One region of the Paenibacillus sp. FSL K6-2862 genome, then DNA from elsewhere that is predicted to be linked to it. Evidence: riboswitches for the same ligand, from Rfam matches in the RefSeq annotation. Region 1 holds a riboswitch; the other holds the start of a gene.
The links. Region 1 has a riboswitch for glycine ahead of gcvT (glycine cleavage system aminomethyltransferase GcvT). Riboswitches for the same ligand answer to the same signal wherever they lie in the genome.
Positions count from the first base shown of each region.

Region 2: another riboswitch for glycine. It lies ahead of sdaAB (L-serine ammonia-lyase, iron-sulfur-dependent subunit beta); the one in region 1 lies ahead of gcvT (glycine cleavage system aminomethyltransferase GcvT).

Region 1 is NZ_JBBOSN010000001.1:5,172,203-5,181,464, forward strand. Features, by position in the region: gene MHB82_RS23345 (endonuclease MutS2) at 1-511, shown strand, start outside; gene MHB82_RS23350 (cysteine-rich CWC family protein) at 565-840, shown strand; gene MHB82_RS23355 (mannitol-1-phosphate 5-dehydrogenase) at 910-2,055, opposite strand; gene MHB82_RS23360 (PTS sugar transporter subunit IIA) at 2,052-2,486, opposite strand; gene MHB82_RS23365 (BglG family transcription antiterminator) at 2,492-4,588, opposite strand; gene MHB82_RS23370 (PTS mannitol transporter subunit IICB) at 4,628-6,088, opposite strand; gene gcvH (glycine cleavage system protein GcvH) at 6,517-6,909, opposite strand; glycine riboswitch at 7,249-7,372, shown strand; glycine riboswitch at 7,376-7,478, shown strand; gene gcvT (glycine cleavage system aminomethyltransferase GcvT) at 7,667-8,803, shown strand; gene gcvPA (aminomethyl-transferring glycine dehydrogenase subunit GcvPA) at 8,800-9,262, shown strand, end outside.
Region 2 is NZ_JBBOSN010000001.1:462,669-471,930, reverse strand. Features, by position in the region: gene MHB82_RS02290 (alpha-glycosidase) at 1-512, shown strand, start outside; gene sdaAA (L-serine ammonia-lyase, iron-sulfur-dependent, subunit alpha) at 686-1,633, opposite strand; gene sdaAB (L-serine ammonia-lyase, iron-sulfur-dependent subunit beta) at 1,623-2,312, opposite strand; glycine riboswitch at 2,419-2,521, opposite strand; glycine riboswitch at 2,526-2,651, opposite strand; gene MHB82_RS02275 (MFS transporter) at 2,845-4,122, opposite strand; gene MHB82_RS02270 (PH domain-containing protein) at 4,340-5,860, opposite strand; gene MHB82_RS02265 (PH domain-containing protein) at 5,853-6,347, opposite strand; gene MHB82_RS02260 (LolA family protein) at 6,379-7,467, opposite strand; gene MHB82_RS02255 (sensor histidine kinase) at 7,504-8,967, opposite strand; gene MHB82_RS02250 (response regulator transcription factor) at 8,964-9,262, opposite strand, start outside.

The sequences.
Region 1 (9,262 bases):
TTCCCAGTCCATATCGGATCAGGGCATATCGAAGAGTCCTATCAACAGCATGAGCTCCATCATGCCAATAGTGAAACCAATACCAACTGAGAGTTCTGTTCTTGAGCCATTTCCGAACTCTACAGCTGTACAGAAGACGGAGAAGAAAGTACATTCTCCTGCAGCGTCTGAAGCTGGAAATCCAGCCCTGCAGGTAGAAGATACAAAATCGGTTCCCCCAGCGAAAAAATTCCGAAAAGGGGATCGTGTATATGCAGCCTATCTGAACCAGTCAGGAATCGTCTGTGACGTGGAAGACAGTCGTGGAAATATCGGGGTAATGCTGCGCGGGCGGAAAGTCAAAATTCACAAGAAACGCCTTACACTTCATATATCTGCAGATGAGTTGTATCCAGGCGATGACTATGATCTGGATATTGTGCTGGAGACCAAGGAGAATCGGAAGAAGCGCAAATTAATGGGACGCAAACATGTCGAAGGGCTGACCATTGAATTGCCACCTGAAGAATAGGGCCAGCCCTGTTATACTATGAGGTATGACGATATAGAGAAAGTAGGCATACCATGGGCGGAAATTTCAATTCCAATTCACAGGCCAAGACGACGAACACAAGTGCCTCCCCGGTCAATGTGCTTGTATGCCCATTATGCGGAGAGGCCAATGGCTGCTCCTATGCGGCTGGCCGTCCCCATTCCGAATGCTGGTGCAATCATGCCGAGTTTCCTGAAGGTGTATTTGACCTCATACCGGCAGAGCAGCGGCGTAAATCGTGCATCTGTCAGCGATGTCTGGAGACGTACAAAAATCAGACAGAACACAAACAAGAGCCTCACAGTTAACTCCTGTGAGGCTCTTGTTTTGCGATCGGGTATCATAACACGGCACGCAATCGCTATATAAGTTGTTTCTTAAATTTGATGATAATGTTCTACTGCCTGCTTGAGCACAGGGTGCTGCTCATCCATGGCTGTGTAGTGACTAAGTGCTGCAGCAATTCCCTTTTGTTTGATCATATTTTGTAGCTCTGCTGCCTCCGGATCATCCTGTACATCGAATTTGCAGGCTGCCGCCATGCCTCTTGCCAGGTTCGTCGTGCCCATTCCATAGTCATGTGCCTGTAGCGCTGGACGAACCAGACGGTCGTTGGGCGACAGCTTCCGCAGCGGCGAACGACCTACCCGAGTGACTTCATCGGTGAGATGCGGATTTACAAACCGCTCCAGAATTTTATTTATATACTTCTGATGATCTTCGGGGTCGAAACCAAACCGTTTCACAAGAACCTCACCCGTTTCCTGCAGTGCACCGTAGACAAGGGATTTCAATTTGTCGTCCGCAATCGCCTTCTGAATCGTATCATACCCATTCACGTAACCGAGATATGCAGCGCAGCAATGTCCCGTATTGACGGTAAACAGCTTCCGCTCGATATAAGGCTCAAGGTCATCCACATAGAGTACACCTTTAATCGGAAGGAACGCAGGGGCCATCTGTGAACGATCCACAACCCACTCATAAAAAGGTTCAACCTGAACGTGAAGCGAGTCTTCGTGATGCTGTATGGGAACAATCCGGTCTACTGCGGAGTCAGGGAAATACACATATTGATCAGCAAGAGCCTTAACGGGTTCTTCCAACAGAGCATACACATGCTCTTTCAGCTGTGTGCTGGCCCCAATGGCATTTTCACATGCAATGATGTGAAGTGGTTTCTGTACCGAACCTGAATTCAATCTTGCCTCAAGCCCCTTGGCGATGCCTGGTGCAATATGTTTCAGGATGCCCACTCCGACTGCGGTCGTAACGAGATCTGCCTCTGCAACGTTCCGGGCAACCGTCTCCAGCTGCCTTCCATCAATGGCATTGACCCCTTTGACCGTTTCCATATCTTTTGTTTCGTTGGCCAATTCGACCGTATACTGTCCACGCTCCTGTAATGCCTTAACCAGCTCCTGGTTCACATCCGAGAAGATGACATTATATCCTGCCCGTGACAGGATCAATCCGATGAAACCGCGTCCGATATTACCTGCTCCGAAATGTAGGGCCCTCATAGTTCCATTTCACTTTCGAGAATGGTAATGATCTCTTCCGCCGTTTTGGCATAACGAAGTGCTTCCATGTTCTCATCTTCCGCACAAATGACCGCAATGCTGGTCAGAATCTCCATGTGCTCACCGCCCTGAGCAGCGATACCGATCACCATGTAGGCTTTTTCATCCCCAAAATCTACACCTTGCGGGAACTGAATCACTGAAATGCCTGTGGACAGAATGAACGATTTGGATTCTTTGGTTCCGTGTGGAATGGCAAGTCCATTGCCCACATATGTCGATACGATCTCCTCGCGCTCAAGCATCTTGTCGATATAATCGGCAGTAATATGTCCTGCATCTTTCAGAATCTGTCCTGCCATGCGAATAGCCTCATATTTGTCCTGTGCCGTTGCGTTCATAACCACTTTGTCTGTTGTAAGTATGCTCATGTTTATTAACCTCCAATTTCGGTTTTACTTCGATAAAATCCAACCAATTCCCGGGACAGATAATGAATAAGATCATCCCGGATTCCCTTTTCCAGCAGTGTAATCATCTCATCCTGCAGTAACAATGCGCTGATCTCGCTTAGCACCTCCAGGCTCTCCCGGGATAGCTCCCTCGGCCCAACCATCAGAAGGATATGGCTGATGCCAACCTGGTCCTCCGTCGTCACAAGCAGCGGCTCTGATAATTGAAACAGGCTGATGGACGGCCTATATATGCCATCACTGCGGGTATGAAACAGCGCGAGTGATGTATCGGGAATTTTCTGGCTGCCCACCTTCTCCCGCGCTTCAAGCAGCCTGGCGATTTCTTCTGGATCCTTAAGCACCCCGTATTCCTGCAGTACCTTGCACATGGCAAATGCCGTTTCATAGAAGCCCATCTTACGGTTATCCAGTGGAAACACCTGAAACTTGCCTGTGATCCTAACGATTTCAATAAGTGTGGCATCAAGCCCCGCTGGATCAGCATGGCGGTCAGGTGCCTTTCCACTGGCTTTACTCTCTCCATACTTAACTTGTACCCGCTGCAGCGTCGTATTTTGAATGTACAGACGCAAACGTTCACTTTCTTCCGCTGTTAACAAGGGACTTACCTTGTAATACTGATGCGGTTCCATCGGCAGATCGACTGTGGATAAAATGAGGTCATAATCCTCTTCGGGGATCCGAGCCGCCTCATACCATGATGCACTGTCAACGATCCGGATCTCCGGAATCTCTTTGGACAACCGGCTGGAAAGCATACGGGATGAGCCAATTCCGCTTGTGCACACGATAATGGCCCGAATCTCGCGCTTCAGCACACGCAATCGCTCGATGGAAGCGCCAAAATGCATGACCAGGAATCCAATTTCCTCATCCGGCACGTCCGTATCCGGCCATGCGTCATGCACTGCGTTCTTCACATCCCCGAACAACGAATCGTAATCCTTGCGAATCTGCTGAAGCAGTGGATTACGTATGCTTTGCCTGCCTCCAATCCGCTCCATCACCGGCTGCATATGCGCAATCAGCCCTTCCCGCAGAAGACGATCTTCCTGAAATGCATAACCCGTTCTCCCCTGCATCTGATCCATCAGGGAACGAACCATGTCCAGCAATACCAGATCGTCAACAGGCAGTAAGCGTGTGGAGTGAATAAGCTGCTCGGTTTCAATTAATAATTTGTGCAAATAGCTCTGTTCTTCCTTGGCAAACGAGATGCCAAGCTGATCGGAGAGCACGCTGCATAGTCTCGCAGCCATGTATTCAGGCACGCTCTGATCTCCAGTAGAAGGGTAAACCGCTTTTTTATCCGAAGAAGGAATACGTCCGACGATAAACCCCTTGCGAATGCGCACCAGCGCAACGGACAGTTGAATAAGCAATTTGGTATACTGTCGCTCGGGAATATTTTCGAGCCAGTCAATATCCGGCTGCCATAACGCATTCTCGACCGTCAGTACATCACGATGACCAATCATGCCCAGCAGCTTCTGGTTCACCTTGGAAATTCCCTGGTCAGGTTGCCTTCCGAACAGATCAGATTCATCCAGATATTCAAGCGCAAGTCCTGCGATTGCTGCGCGATAGGCCGTTTCACTGCCATTGATCTTCACTCCGTAACCTCGCCTGCGAACGAGCTTCAGGCCCGCTTGACGAATCCGGGGTTCCAGTTCATCCAGATCATTGCTCACGGTCGAGACTGTTACTCTCAGATCCGATGCGAGCGCAAGCAGTTTTACAGGCTCCGCCTCATCCAGCAAAATACAAAGCATGAAGAGTTTACGCTCTTCGGGCGTAAACTCCACATATTCGTTCAGCTCCAGCTGCTCACGCAGTGAAGCCAAATCATCGGAACCAGGGTCTATTCGGACCCCGGTTCCTGATTTTTTTTCCAATTTCATGCCAAAGGGTTCAAGCCACTTCTCAATCATCTGAAGCTCCCGATGGACGGTTCGTGTACTGACTTTGACTGCAATTGCAATGTCGCCGGCGGTTACTTCCTGCGGATGCTCCAACAGGAACTCCACAATTTCACGCTGTCTTTTCGTAATACTCATATCTCAAGCCTCCGGCTCAGGGAAAACGATCGCAACCTGTTATTTCAGGCGTTCAACGAGCGCATCGTATTCCGGGCTTTTTAGGAAGTTGTCGATGGATATATGTTCTGCGTTCGGTGCCACGCTGCGGGCACGGTCCGTCAATGTCTTCTGCGTAATAACAACGTCTGCGTCCTGCGGGATATCACTGATTGCCGTGTTGGTTACCGCAACGTCAATCCCTTCAGCTTTCATCTTCTTGCGGAGAATGGAAGCCCCCATGGCACTTGAACCCATACCTGCATCACAGGAGAAGACGATTTTCTTCACATCGGTTTTTGCTTTCACAGTTGAAGAAGCCAAATCCGCGGCTCTGTCTGCTTCACGATTATCTGCTGTAACAGCAGCATTCGCTGTATTGCCCTGGCTCTTCATGTCTTTCATGCGATTCGCTGCAGACTCCAGATCTTCTTCTTTTTGCTTACCTGTTTTCAGCAGCAGTGCTGCAACCAGGAAGGAAACGATAGCGGCCACAGCCACCCCGGCGAGCATCGGCAGATATCCACCTTTTGGCGTTAACAGGGAATATGCAATGATACTACCCGGTGAAGGTGCTGAAACCAGTCCTGCTCCGGTAAGCATGAAGGTTGCTGTACCTGCCACGCCACCTGCGATTGCCGCAAGAATCAGAATCGGTCTCATCAGAATGTAAGGGAAATAAATTTCATGAATTCCCCCGAAGAAGTGGATGATAACCGCACCCGGTGCGGAAGATCTTGCTGTTCCACGACCGAAGAAGCAGTAAGCCAGCAGGATACCAAGTCCGGGACCCGGGTTCGATTCAAGCATGTATAATACGGATTGACCCAATTCTCTCGCTTGATCTGTTGCAATCGGTGTTAGAATGCCGTGGTTGATTGCATTGTTCAGGAACAATACCTTCCCTGGTTCAATGATCAGGTTGACGAGTGGGAGCAATCCCAGATTCATCAGCCCCTGTACACCAGCCGATAATACGGTGCTAATTCCTTCTACAGCAGGTCCGATACCCAGCAGTGCAATGATCGCCAGGATACCACCGATAATACCGGCTGAGAAGTTATTAACCAACATCTCGAACCCTGCCTTGATCTTGCCTTCGACGGCTTTATCAAACTTTTTGATGATCCATGCAGCCAGTGGTCCGGCAATCATGGCACCCAGGAACATCGGAATGTCACTGCCGACGATAACCCCTATAGTCATGATGGCACCAACGACACCACCACGCTGGCCATGCACCATCGTACCTCCAGTGTAACCGATAAGCAGCGGCAGCAAATATTTGATCATCGGATCTACTAACAGTGCCAGATCCGCGTTAGGGAACCAGCCCTTTTCAATAAAGAGTGCCGTAATTAATCCCCAGGCAATAAATGCACCCATATTCGGCATAACCATACCACTCAGGAATCGGCCAAAACGCTGAACGCCTACCCGGAGACCGCCTTTGGAATTGGACGTTTGGTCCAAGTTACTCATTGTATTATCCTCCTCGGATCAAGTAGTTATCATTTATGAAAGGGGTATCATTCCTCCCCTGCTGTTATCCTAAGCCAGATTGGTCTCCGGTTCAACGAAATGAAAGCGTACTTTCGTCATGATCATTGATGACAACATTGTGTTTATGTAATCGTTTTTATGGTGATGAGAGGGTTCTAACCATTGATATACTTAGCTTTTTTCGTGTGTGACTTATATCATTTACGGTGTTGGATTCTATAATATAGCTTGTGCGTTTCAGCCTTATTCCATCCTGTTCAAGTACCTCATCTGGCAACAATCCTGTCTTTCAGAACACGAAAAAGCCTGCATGAGCTTTAAGGCTCACACAGACTCTGAAGACGTGCACGACCGTCCAATGTATAAAAAATCATAGATTAATAAAGGTTATTTAGTGCAAATATATTCTACTCCTCGGTTTGCTTACGATATGCATCAGCATTCATAAGTTTAGACAACGCTGCTGTCAAATCACCTTCAACACGAATCTCGATCATCCAGCCTTCTTCGTAAGGCGAACTGTTGACGAGTTCAGGTGCATCCTGCAGTGCTTCATTCACGGCAATAATGGAACCACTTACCGGAGAAAACAAATCTGAAACCGTCTTAACGGATTCAATCGTACCAATACTTTCTTCCGCTTTTACATCCGATTCAAGGTCAGGCAATTCCACAAACACAATGTCACCCAGCTGATGCTGCGCGAACTCGGTAATGCCGATCCGTACAGTATCCTCCCCTACGGTTTGCACCCACTCGTGCTCTTCACTGTACAGGAAATCACTTTTCAATTCGCTCATCGATATCCGCCTCGCTTTTCATTAATGAGTGCATGCGTCCTTCGGCCAACCTTTTTCCCAGAACATAGCGTAAGATATTTTTGAATGAAATGTCAAGATACCTCACAAATTATTTGATTTTTGATGATTACAGCCTGTAACGCAAACACCCTCACTCTACATATAATGGGTAATATTAGAATAGTAAGCGCACTCTTTTTATATACACGAACAATAATAATAAACTAATAAATATTATTCGGTTTTTTATTAATTTTCGTGATATCGTTCTTGACATCGATAGTGGATTCACGTTTTAATGAGAGAGTAAATGTTAATTGTTGTGTGCATCACCCGCGGATGAATGTAAAGGGAGAGATTACCCGTGACGCCCAACTCTTGGATGCATGCGGTAACGCCGAAGGAGTAAACCACCCGACAAGCGGGAGGTGAATCTCTCAGGCAAAAGGACTTTTACGGGACGCAACTCTGGAGAGCATCTATTCGCCCTGTATGGGGCGTTTTGATCACCCAAGGGGAAACCTGCTGCAACTTATTGGCGGGGTAACTCTCAGGTACCAAGGACAGAGCCTAAGAATACAGCGTGCTTCTGGCATGCCGGTTCTTTGGCCTGTCCTTTTCCTTTTTCCCAAAAAAACGAAAGTCAGGATCGAGCCGGCGCTGTCATCAGCGCAGCCTTAATCATACTTATCCAAGAAAAGAACGCATCATTCATGTTATACACTCGGCCCGGTAGCGGCCATAACGAGGTGATTTGATGTCCAATTTGCTTAGAACTCCACTCTATCCACTTTATCAGCAATATGAAGGTGTACGGTGCATCGATTTTGGCGGCTGGGAGCTTCCGGTGCAATTCAGCGGGATTCAGAAGGAACATGAAGCGGTGCGCGAACGGGCTGGACTGTTCGATGTATCCCACATGGGTGAATTCACGGTGCAGGGTGAACAGGCCGAAGCATTTTTGCAGAAACTGACGACCAACGACGTGACCACCCTGGTCCCCGGCCAGGCACAATACACGTTAATGTGTTACCCGGACGGTGGCGTAGTGGACGATCTGCTCGTATACAAGCTGGAAGATCAGCATTATATGCTCGTCGTGAATGCCTCCAATATCGACAATGACTGGGCATGGCTGCAGGAGCACATGGTCCCTGGGGTGAGCATGACGAATGACTCCGCGGAAACAGCTCTCCTGGCTCTACAGGGCCCGCTTGCTGCAGACACCATCGGAAAAGTTACTGATACCGACGTATCCATAATCGAGCCTTTTCGTTTTGTACAGAATGCTGAGGTCTGTGGTGTAAAACTGCTGCTGTCCCGCACCGGTTATACCGGAGAAGACGGCTTCGAACTATACGTACAGGCAGATCAGGCCCCTAAGGTCTGGAACGGATTGATGGAGGCGGGTGCTGACCACGGACTGGTTCCGGCTGGACTTGGTGCCCGGGATACACTTCGATTCGAAGCGAAGCTGCCCCTCTACGGACAGGAATTGTCGCCGACCATTTCACCGCTGGAAGCAGGCGTTGGCATGTTTGTGAAGCTGAATGCCGGACCTTTTATCGGACACGAAGCGCTATTGCAGCAAAAGAATGATGGACCTGCCCGCAAACTGGTCGGCATTGAAGTGCTGGAACGCGGGATTCCACGTCCCCACTATCCTATCTACGCAGAAGGCGTGCAGATCGGGGAAGTAACAACCGGTACACAGTCCCCTACGCTGAAGCGCAATCTGGGGCTCGCCCTAATTAATAGCCAATATGCTGCACTCGGCACCCCGCTCGAGATTGAGATTCGCGGCAAAAAGCTGAAAGCCGAAGTTGTGAAGACCCCTTTTCATAAACGGACACGTACGTCAAAGACACCTACCCAAGGAGCTGAGCAAGCATGAGCAAGCACCGCTACATTCCCATGACTGAACAGGATCAGAGCGCCATGCTCGCAACCATCGGTGTGGACACGATTGAAGATCTGTTCCAGGACATTCCGCAGGAGATTCGTTATCAAGGCGAGCTGCCTGTTTCCTCCAAACTGGATGAATACACACTGACACGTCATATGTCTAAGCAAGCCGGCGCGAATGCCAATTTTGAGACACACGCCAGTTTCCTGGGTGCAGGCATTTACGATCATCACATCCCTTCCGTTATTAATCATGTCATTTCCCGTTCCGAGTTCTATACTGCCTATACGCCATATCAGCCCGAAATCAGTCAGGGCGAGCTCCAGGCGATCTTCGAATTCCAATCGTATATCTGTGAACTGACTGGAATGGCTGTAGCCAATGCGAGTATGTATGATGGTGCGACCGCATTTGCAGAAGCAGGGAATCTGGCCGCTGCGGCAACAC
Region 2 (9,262 bases), 4.7 Mb from region 1:
ATGATACGCCAAGGCTGCTGACGCTGTGTGAAGGTGATCAGCGCAAGATGAAACTGGCAGCATTGTTCCAGTTCACTTATCTGGGCACGCCGTGCATATATTACGGAGACGAGATCGGGCTGGATGGCGACCATGATCCGGGCTGCCGGAAATGCATGGAGTGGGACGAGGCGAAGCAGGACCGTGAATTGTTCACCTTTTATCAGCAGCTTATCGCCCTTCGCCATACCCATCCCGCTCTGCGTGCAGAAGGTCATGTTCGATTCCTGCAAGCTCGTCCTGAAGGAAGCCAGCTGATTCTCGAACGGCAGAGTGAAGATGAACGCATTCTCGTTCTGTTCAATCGTTCGGAGGAAACGGCGATCATTGAATTCGAGGCGGGTGCGGAAGAATGGACCGAATTGTTGGACGGTAACCACCGCACGGCCAGGGACGGCGATGTTCTCGCTGTTGAACTGCCAGCATACGGTTATGCCGTGTTAAGTACGGATATCAGTCAGGATAAACGGTAAATATTTATTCCTCATTCTTGTAGATTACATGAGCTTTCTCCTGTAAAGCCCGGAGTTAGGCTGAGGCTCTTGCTCTTCAAATAAAAAAAAGGCGTCCTGCATGACCTGTAAAGGCCAGCGGACGCTTTTCTCTGTTTTTCTCCCGTCATAGATCCTAACCTATCAGATTCGTTCTATGCCTGCTCTTTCGAATTACCCTTCGTGTTCTGTGGTTCGGACTCAGCTTCAGGTTCCGCACGCTTCGCTTTGGGTTTCGCCAGCTTCTCCATCATTTTCCGGCCTGTTGGCGTCTGGGCTAACCCGCCCTGCGCTGTCTCGCGGTGCCTGCTCGGCATCGCACTTCCCACTTCCAGCATGACGTCGATGACTTCATCCGATGGAATGGCACTTCTTACCCCGGCCAGCGCCATATCGGCTGCAGCCAGTGCCGTTACCGCACCCAGTCCGTTGCGGACGATGCATGGAATTTCAACAAGCCCTGCGACCGGATCGCAGATGAGGCCCAGTGTATTTTTTAACGCGAGACCTACGGCATGAACGACCTGCTCCGGCGTCCCTCCGCGCAGCTCCACCATTGCACCGGCAGCCATGCCGATCGCCGAACCGACTTCTGCCTGACAGCCACCCTCTGCACCTGAAATAAACGAGTTATTGGCAATGACATATCCAATTGCACCTGCACAGAATAAGCCGTTCACCAGATGCTCATCACTCCATCCGAATCGCTCCTGGGAGCTGATGAATACACCAGGGATAATTCCGCAAGAACCTGCTGTAGGTGTTGCCACAATCCGGCCCATCGATGCGTTGACTTCAGATACACACAAGGCATAGGCCATTGCCAGTGCGGAAGCGTCACCCGAGCAGGTTTCGCCCTGGCGAATATATTCGGCCATCTTTTTGCCGTCTCCGCCAGTCAAGCCACTGCGCGAAGTGGTGTCCTCCGTCAGTCCTTTGCGTACAGCCTCTTTCATCACCTGATAATATTCCGACATCTGCCGCACAACGTCCGCTTCCGGCGTATTGGTCTCCTGAACCTGCTCCTCGATCATTAGCCGGGCAATGGTTTTGGATTCAGCCGTACAGATCGTATTCAACTCATGCAAGTGCTTAAACCTCATCCGAATCAACCCCTCTCTTCAAATCAATGACGCGAATATCCAGCACATGATCCAGTGAACGCAAGCGTTCCAACATCTCGCCACTTGGTGCTCCGTCCATTTCCATCGCTGTTAGTGCTTCGCCATCCCGGGCTTTCCGGTCTACCTGCATATAACCGATGTTAACCCCTGAGGAGCTGATCGTAGACGTCACGGAAGCAAGCACCCCTGCCTTGTCCGCATGACGCAGAACGAGTGTGGGGAATTCCCCGCTGATCTGTACCCGGAAATCATTTAACGTATGCACCGACACGCTGCCACCGCCAATCGAAGCACCAACGAGTGAACATTGACGCTCACCGTGCCACAACTCAATTTTGACCGTATTCGGATGTGGAGCAGGCAGTCCGCTCGTGTAGAACTCAACCTCCATGCCCGCTTGTTCAGCATATTCCTCGGCGTCTGGTATCCGCGGATCATCAGTGACATAGTCAAGCAAACCACCAATTAACGCCAGATCCGTACCGTGACCTTGATACGTATCGGCAAATGAGCCGTACAGTGTCAGCCTGGCACGTTCAGGCGTACACCCCAGCCACTGCCGTGCAATTCTTCCCAGTCTCGCTGCCCCAGCTGTATGTGAACTTGAAGGCCCCGTCATCGACGGACCAATAATTGAAAAAACATCTTTAAATCGCATCCTGCACCCCTCCATATCGTCCTATCCATCCAGACATGCACCATAATGTTCCTTCATTACTGAATGATGACATCAAAAAAGGACAGTAGAAGGCCTTAGGCCCTCTCTCTGTCCTCGTTACCTGAGAGTTTCATGATCAGAGGCCGCCCCCATGGGGTACCCTTCTCATCATATACCCCTTGGGTGGCGCATTCGCGCACTCTCCAGAGTTGCGTCCAACGATGGTACATTTACCTGAGAGATTAACCACCTGCGCCGGGTGCGCAGCGGCTTGCTCCTTCGGTGCCTGGCAGCCTACTGAAACCAATGACCTGCCGAGGTCTCTCCCGCTCGTTCTCATCCGCTGTATCGTATATATTCGCTTGAACACATATCAAACGTTGTCCTTATAAGATTGATCATTCATATAACAGATTAATATGCAACACAAGTAATGTCAACAAAAGTAACGCATCATTATCATCTTGGCAAAATTCCTCTACTATTATATGCAGCTTTCCACGGAATCGTTCAGTTTCCAATAGGATATAGACTAGCTATGGAGAGATTTTGAGGAAGAGCTGTGATCCTTATAAACTGACTGTCTTGAAGGAAGCCAGCTCGTAAGCCATAACAGAAGGGCACCCAGCATCAGAACTGCCGAAACGACCGTATATACCGTTCGAAGAGAGATCACTTCGGCAACTACACCCATGACCAAAATCGAAATGACCTGCAATGCACTCAGCATGAGTCCAAGTACGCTGCTCATTCGCCCCATCAAGTCTACCGGTATATTATTCTGATAAAAGGTGACCAGTCCCGTGTTTGCTGGCGCCGAACACAAACCGAGCAAAATAAAGGCGAATGCGGCAAGTTCGAACGAAAACGAACGAGCGAACAGGAAATAACCAAGCGCAACCAAGAGCACGCCCCCGCCCATCATGTGGCGAATGGACAAATGTTTGGCGAACAACCAAACCAGCAGAGAACCCGCCATGTATCCAGCTCCAGTAACACTCATCAACGCACCATACTGTGACTCGGACAGGCTCATGACTTGACGGATAAACACCACTTCCTGTGCATCCAGCGACATGCCAATAACAAGAATAATCTGGAACAAGGCATAGATGCCCACCACATATCCTGCTTGGCGACTGAATAGCATCACGGCTCGCCAATCCTGGGCGATCAGACGAGGGGTTAGCCTTGTCCTACCGCTGCTCTGCTCTCCCGTGCCCAGCCTTGGCAGTAACATCAGGATAAGCGCCGATACTACAAAGGAAGCTGCATTGGCATAGATCGCTGCTGCAGGAGACAGATAAATCAACATGACTCCGGCTATGGCTGGGCCTGTAATAAAAGCACCTGAGCTGATCATTGCCTGCAGGGAATTGAATCGCTTGCGCCGCTCAGCAGGAACCAGTCGGGTGATGTACACCTGCGAAGAAGGTACGAATATGGATGACGACATGCTGACAAGAAACATGATGCCGTACATCATCCATAGACTGGGCATCAGCGGAAGCAATGCCACGAGCACAGCTCTCGCCACATCCGCCCCAATCATCAGCTGCCGCTGGTCGTAGCGGTCAATCAGACTGCCTGACCAGAACTTGGTGCATACCGATGCAATCGGCGAGATAATCCACAAGCCTGCAACTGCCGCCGGGGACTGTGTCATGTTAAGCACCATCAAATTAATGGCCACAATGTAGATAAAATCCCCCAGATTGGATATGCCTACTCCGCCCAGCAGCAAGCCGGCATGTCTCCATCCACCTGACTCGGCGCCCTTCCCTTTCCCCTGATCTCGATCATTGCTCATCCATCATATCCCTCCCGGATTCATTCCTTTAAATCATTCAATGCACTGATTTAAAACCCAATAATTGTATTATCTCCTATTTGATCCTTTTTCGCAGTAAAAAAATGGACAATGCCTGCGTCGATCATCATGTTTCGCAAGGCTTTCCGTACAGAAAAAAAAGACTGCCGTTAATCTGGCAGTCTCAAGTCGTTTTAATCTAAGTTACTTTTCTATATCATTTTTGGGCCAAATCCGAAGCCTGCCGAAACCATTCCTTTACGGCATTTGCCTGGCCATATTCCAGAAATATGGCTTTGAAGCCGCTGCGATTCACCATCAGCCTCGCCCGTACGGATAACAAGGACTTGCTTCGCTGTCTTCGGGTAGCCACAGTATCCACTGTGACCACATGAGGACGGCGCATCAGCGCTGTTCTGCGGGAGATGGCCCGGTGGCGAATGGTTAACAGCTTGCCCTGAATGCTCAGCCCTTCATCCTTGAAGCATCCGTATCCCCAAACGGCACATAAGGGAACAAGCAAAAATAGAAATGCACCCATCGGGCCCAGAAACACCGTCCCCGCCGTTCCCAGCAGGGCTGCACCAAGCAGTTTCCAGCGTAAGAATAACCAGCGAGCTCGGTCCGGGGGTCTGTTAGCGGGTGGCTGCATGACGAATTGCGGTACAATTCGGGCAAGCAGCTCATTGACATCGCGGAGCGGCAGCAGCGGATGAAGCATCATTTTTTTCTCCGTCTCTGAAGTCAAAACAAAAATCTCCACCTCGGCATAACCAAACGGCTGTCGCAGCAGTCCCTCCCTGATCTCCACCGCCTGGACCTTCCCTGGTGAGAACACATGCTTCTTTCGGTCGAGCAATCCGGAAACAATCGTAATATTACCGCCTTCCTGCTCCACCGTGAATCCGGCATACTTAATCGTGAACAGGACAGCTGATAAGATCCAAGCAAGTAGAAACATGACAGGAACCAGTCCGAGCCACCAGATTGCAGGCAGTTGTCCAGCCCGCTCTACCAAGCTGCTGTAGAAGTGCGCAGGGAGCAGGTCATCCGCGAAGGAATAAACCCCTGTACCGAATACAACAACGAGCGGCAGATTCATCGTGGTCAGCGCTCCGGCAAACAGCCTGCCGGCTGACAGCCGCAGCAGAACCTCCCGTTCTGGCTGCATAAGCGGAGGGGATGCCTGGATGTGCCCCTCCTCTTGCTCAGGAGATTCTCCCTCTTCATCTGAATTAAGATCTTCAGTATGTTCTGCTGAGAGAGGTGCTTCCGCTTTCTTCACAGCCTCATTCCGCTTCTGATATAACCACTGCTCTACCCGCTCGGCCTCCGCAACGGCGAGAGCGGGTAATACACCATCGGCCTCTTTGCTGCCGCCCGGCGTCTCAATCTTGAGCTGTGCCAGCCGGAGCAAACGTTGAATCAGAGGCTGCTGTGTCTGGATGGAGTGAATACGGCTGAAATAGATCGATTTCTCTTCCCGGACAAATATGCCCTGACGCAGCACAATCCGATCATCCTGAAGCGTGTAGCTGAATTTACGCCATTGAAACCACCCATACAGAATCAAAGGAAGCGTAAATAGAACAATGGCAGCCATATAACCATACCAGGGAAACTTGCTCCAGTTCACGCCTTTGATGATGAGTAGAACGAGGATGGGAATGATGGACTTCATTACGCTAAAAAAGGGAAATAACATGTACAGCTTATGTAGATGCTTGGGTTCATTCATCGGGATCTTCCACCTTCGCCAGATGTCCGATACTGCGCTTCAATTGCTCTGCTTCCTCTCTTTCCAGTCCAGCGATATGGAGTGTGGCTGCGGCAGTAACGATGCTGACCTTGGCAAGTCCATACTTTCGCAGCAGCGGACCGCTCTCCAGTTCCACCTGCTGTACACGCGTCATCGGCACAATCGTATCCGTATGCCATAACCAGCCGGAATGGATCTCCACTTCATCCTCAGCCACCCGAAAACTAAAGTGTCGGTGTCGCAATCCGGGCAGAATCCAGGTGTACCAGATCAGTGAAATGATAAAAATCCCTAATCCAATCCAGCCCGGCCACAGCACCCAGTCTCTAACCCATGCGACAATCAGATACCCAATGGCCAAAAGAGCCAACAGCCCATTGACCATAAGGGCCGTCAGGGCTGTAGCTTGTTTGGCTTTGGGGTGGAGACGTCGCAGTTCTTCGTTGTTAAGCTCTGTGTAATTCATCGCGTGACTCACACTCTCCTACCATTCAAAATTAAGGTTGATTGGGAAGCTTCAGATCCTTCGCCCAAGCCTGAAGCTTCTCCTTCGTCCATTCCTCGTTCTCACCCATGATGGAGTAACGCAGCCCATTCTCACTCCATGATATGTTCCGTATGCTCTTCATATACGAACCCTCGGTATCCCGAACCTTCACCTTGGACTCATCCGGCAGCAGTGTATTATCCACATTTTCATCCGGCGCCTTGAATACAGACAGACTCACTTCAACCTTGTCATTGTTGACGTAGTACAAGGTCACTTCATCCCTGCCAAACTCTCCGCTTGATGAATACATTTCCATCCGAGACAGCTCAAGCTCACCGCTCATATCCTGTAAAAAGGGTTGGCCCAACGCTTGTTCGGCTTCTTCCAGACTCACTTCCGAACTCTGGCTCAGATCGTTCAGATCGTTCACTTCCACTTCTTCGGGAATGTCGATTACGAACGTATCCTCCGAAAATTCGGGATCATATTGAATCGGATCATAGATCATTTCTGACTTTTCATCACCATATGTGCTAATGACTTTAACAATCATCCACGTTTTGGGGTCAACCCAATATTCGGAGGAGATGGATAAGGTGCCATTCTCTTTCGGCATCAGCTTGATGTGAATGACTTCCTGTCCGTGAAGCTCTTCCTGTCCCATCATATCCACATCATGGGAATCCCGCAACCGTTCCAGCTGATCTACCAGCATCTGCTTCTGAGTCTGTTCAGGCTGTTGTCCCATAGCAGATACGCTCATCGAATACGCCGTGCCTGTCTCTTTTTCGTAAATAGTAATGTCCGTTCCGTTATTGACCGCGTAGCTGATATTGCCATTCTCCTCTGTTTCGGTGCGCTTTCGCCCTGTCTCTCCGTCGACCCATTCCTTAATGTGCATGGTGTGACTCAATTTGTCATCCGACCACACTTTCATTACTCCTTCGGCATAGTACGAAGCAGGCTTCGTTTCTGCGGTGACGACCTTCTCGATCATCTCATCTCCTGACAGACCAACCAGATCCTTCTCTGCACAGCCTCCGAGCAGTGACCCCGCAAGTAGCGCTGTACCGAGCATCATCCATCCTTTTTTCATCATTATCGTTCATCCTCTCTCGTTCGTTTAAGGGCGTTACATCTCAGGCAATCGACATGCAGCCAGCGTACCGTATCCTTCAGCCGACCACATGCGCATCTCACCTCCATGCTTGATGGCAATCCGTTTGGCTATGCTTAATCCGAGACCCGAGCTGCCCGCATACGCCTTCTCTTCCTGATTCTGATGTTGAACATAGGGTTCGAAAATACGATCCAGCTGTTCTTTGGGAATAGCAGTCCCTTCATTTTGCACCAGAATCAATGTTGATCCCGTTCTGTACTGATTCAGCTCCAGCGCAAGTGTTGGAATAACCCATTCCGGCAGCGGCTGATCTGAAGCAATCACCCCCAGACCCATCAAACCGTTCTTGCTTGTATGACGCAGTGCATTGTTGATCAAATTATCTGTCAGACGCATCAGCTGTTCGGGATGAAGCCGGTAAAGGCGGTCTGTGCGGACAACCGTTCTAAGATCAATCTGTCCACGCTCGGCGAGTCCCCCGTAACTTCCAAGCAGCATATCGAAGAACTCTTCTCCTTCCACCTCGACCATGGTCATCTCCAATTCACTGGAACCCAGCGCCGTATACATTTCAAGTTCACCAATCATGTGTTTCATCCGTTCCACATTACCAAACAACACATCCCGGTAGTCCCGTTTCTCTGACGGTTCCAGCGGAGTTTCAACACTGAGTGCCTCCGCGTAGGCACTGATGGACATTAATGGTGTCTTCAGATCATGAGACAGCGAAGCGACCATGAGCTCTTTCTCTTTTTGCTCCTTCTCCACCTCGGCCTGAGTCTGCCTGACTTTCTCCTGCATCGCATCAAATTGCTCCAGCAGCGTACCCATTTCATCCCGACGTGCCGGTACGCCATCCATAGGAATCTCTCCCCGCGCAAATGCATGCATTCGGCCCATCAGTTGTCTCATCGGACGGAAGAGCTTTCTGGATAGCAGCCAGAGCACGGTGCCGTATAACAGGATAAAGAAAACACCAGCGAACCCAACAACCCAGGTTGTCCGAACCGAGATGCCTTCCAGCCACTCTCCGCGAAGCATGGTAATCTCGTAGATGCCAATCAATTCGCCCTTTTCCCAAACCGGCTTTTTCAGCGTAAACGTGCGATGGCGAATCTGCATGTCGTACAGATCTCGATATAGTTCCGAACCCCTGACCGTATAAGCTCCGGCAGCCCAGGTATCCCCGCCGGATGTATACACCCGGATCCCTGAAGGCAAATAGAGGTCAACGTTCACTTGATCATTAACCAGCCCGGAGAGCGAAGCATAGGCATCCGAAGATTGCAGACGGTACAGTTCCGGATCGGATAGCCTCTTTTCGATGGGAGCCAGCCGTCCGGTTAACTCTACATATTCCGCTACAGAGCGCTGGTCGTTATAGTAGTTATATAGGGAGAATAGTGCCCAACCCGCAGCGACAGGAAGCAGCATCACAATAAGAAAAGCAACCATCAACCAATACTTCAGCTTCATTCCGTTACATCTCCTATAAATCGGTATCCGCTGCCCCATACGGTCTGAATCCAGCGTGGTTGATGAGGCTCATCGCCCAGCTTGGCCCGCAGGCTCTTTACATGCACGGTAACCGTACCTGAACTTCCTGCTGCCGGCTGGTTCCACACATGTTCATACAGCTCCGCTTTGGTGAATGCACGGCCCGGATGAGAGGCGAGCAGCGTGAGCAAAGCCCACTCCTTGCCCGTCAGTACGACATCTTCCCCGTGAAGCTGCACCTGTTGATTCAATGGGTTGATCGACAAGCCGTCGT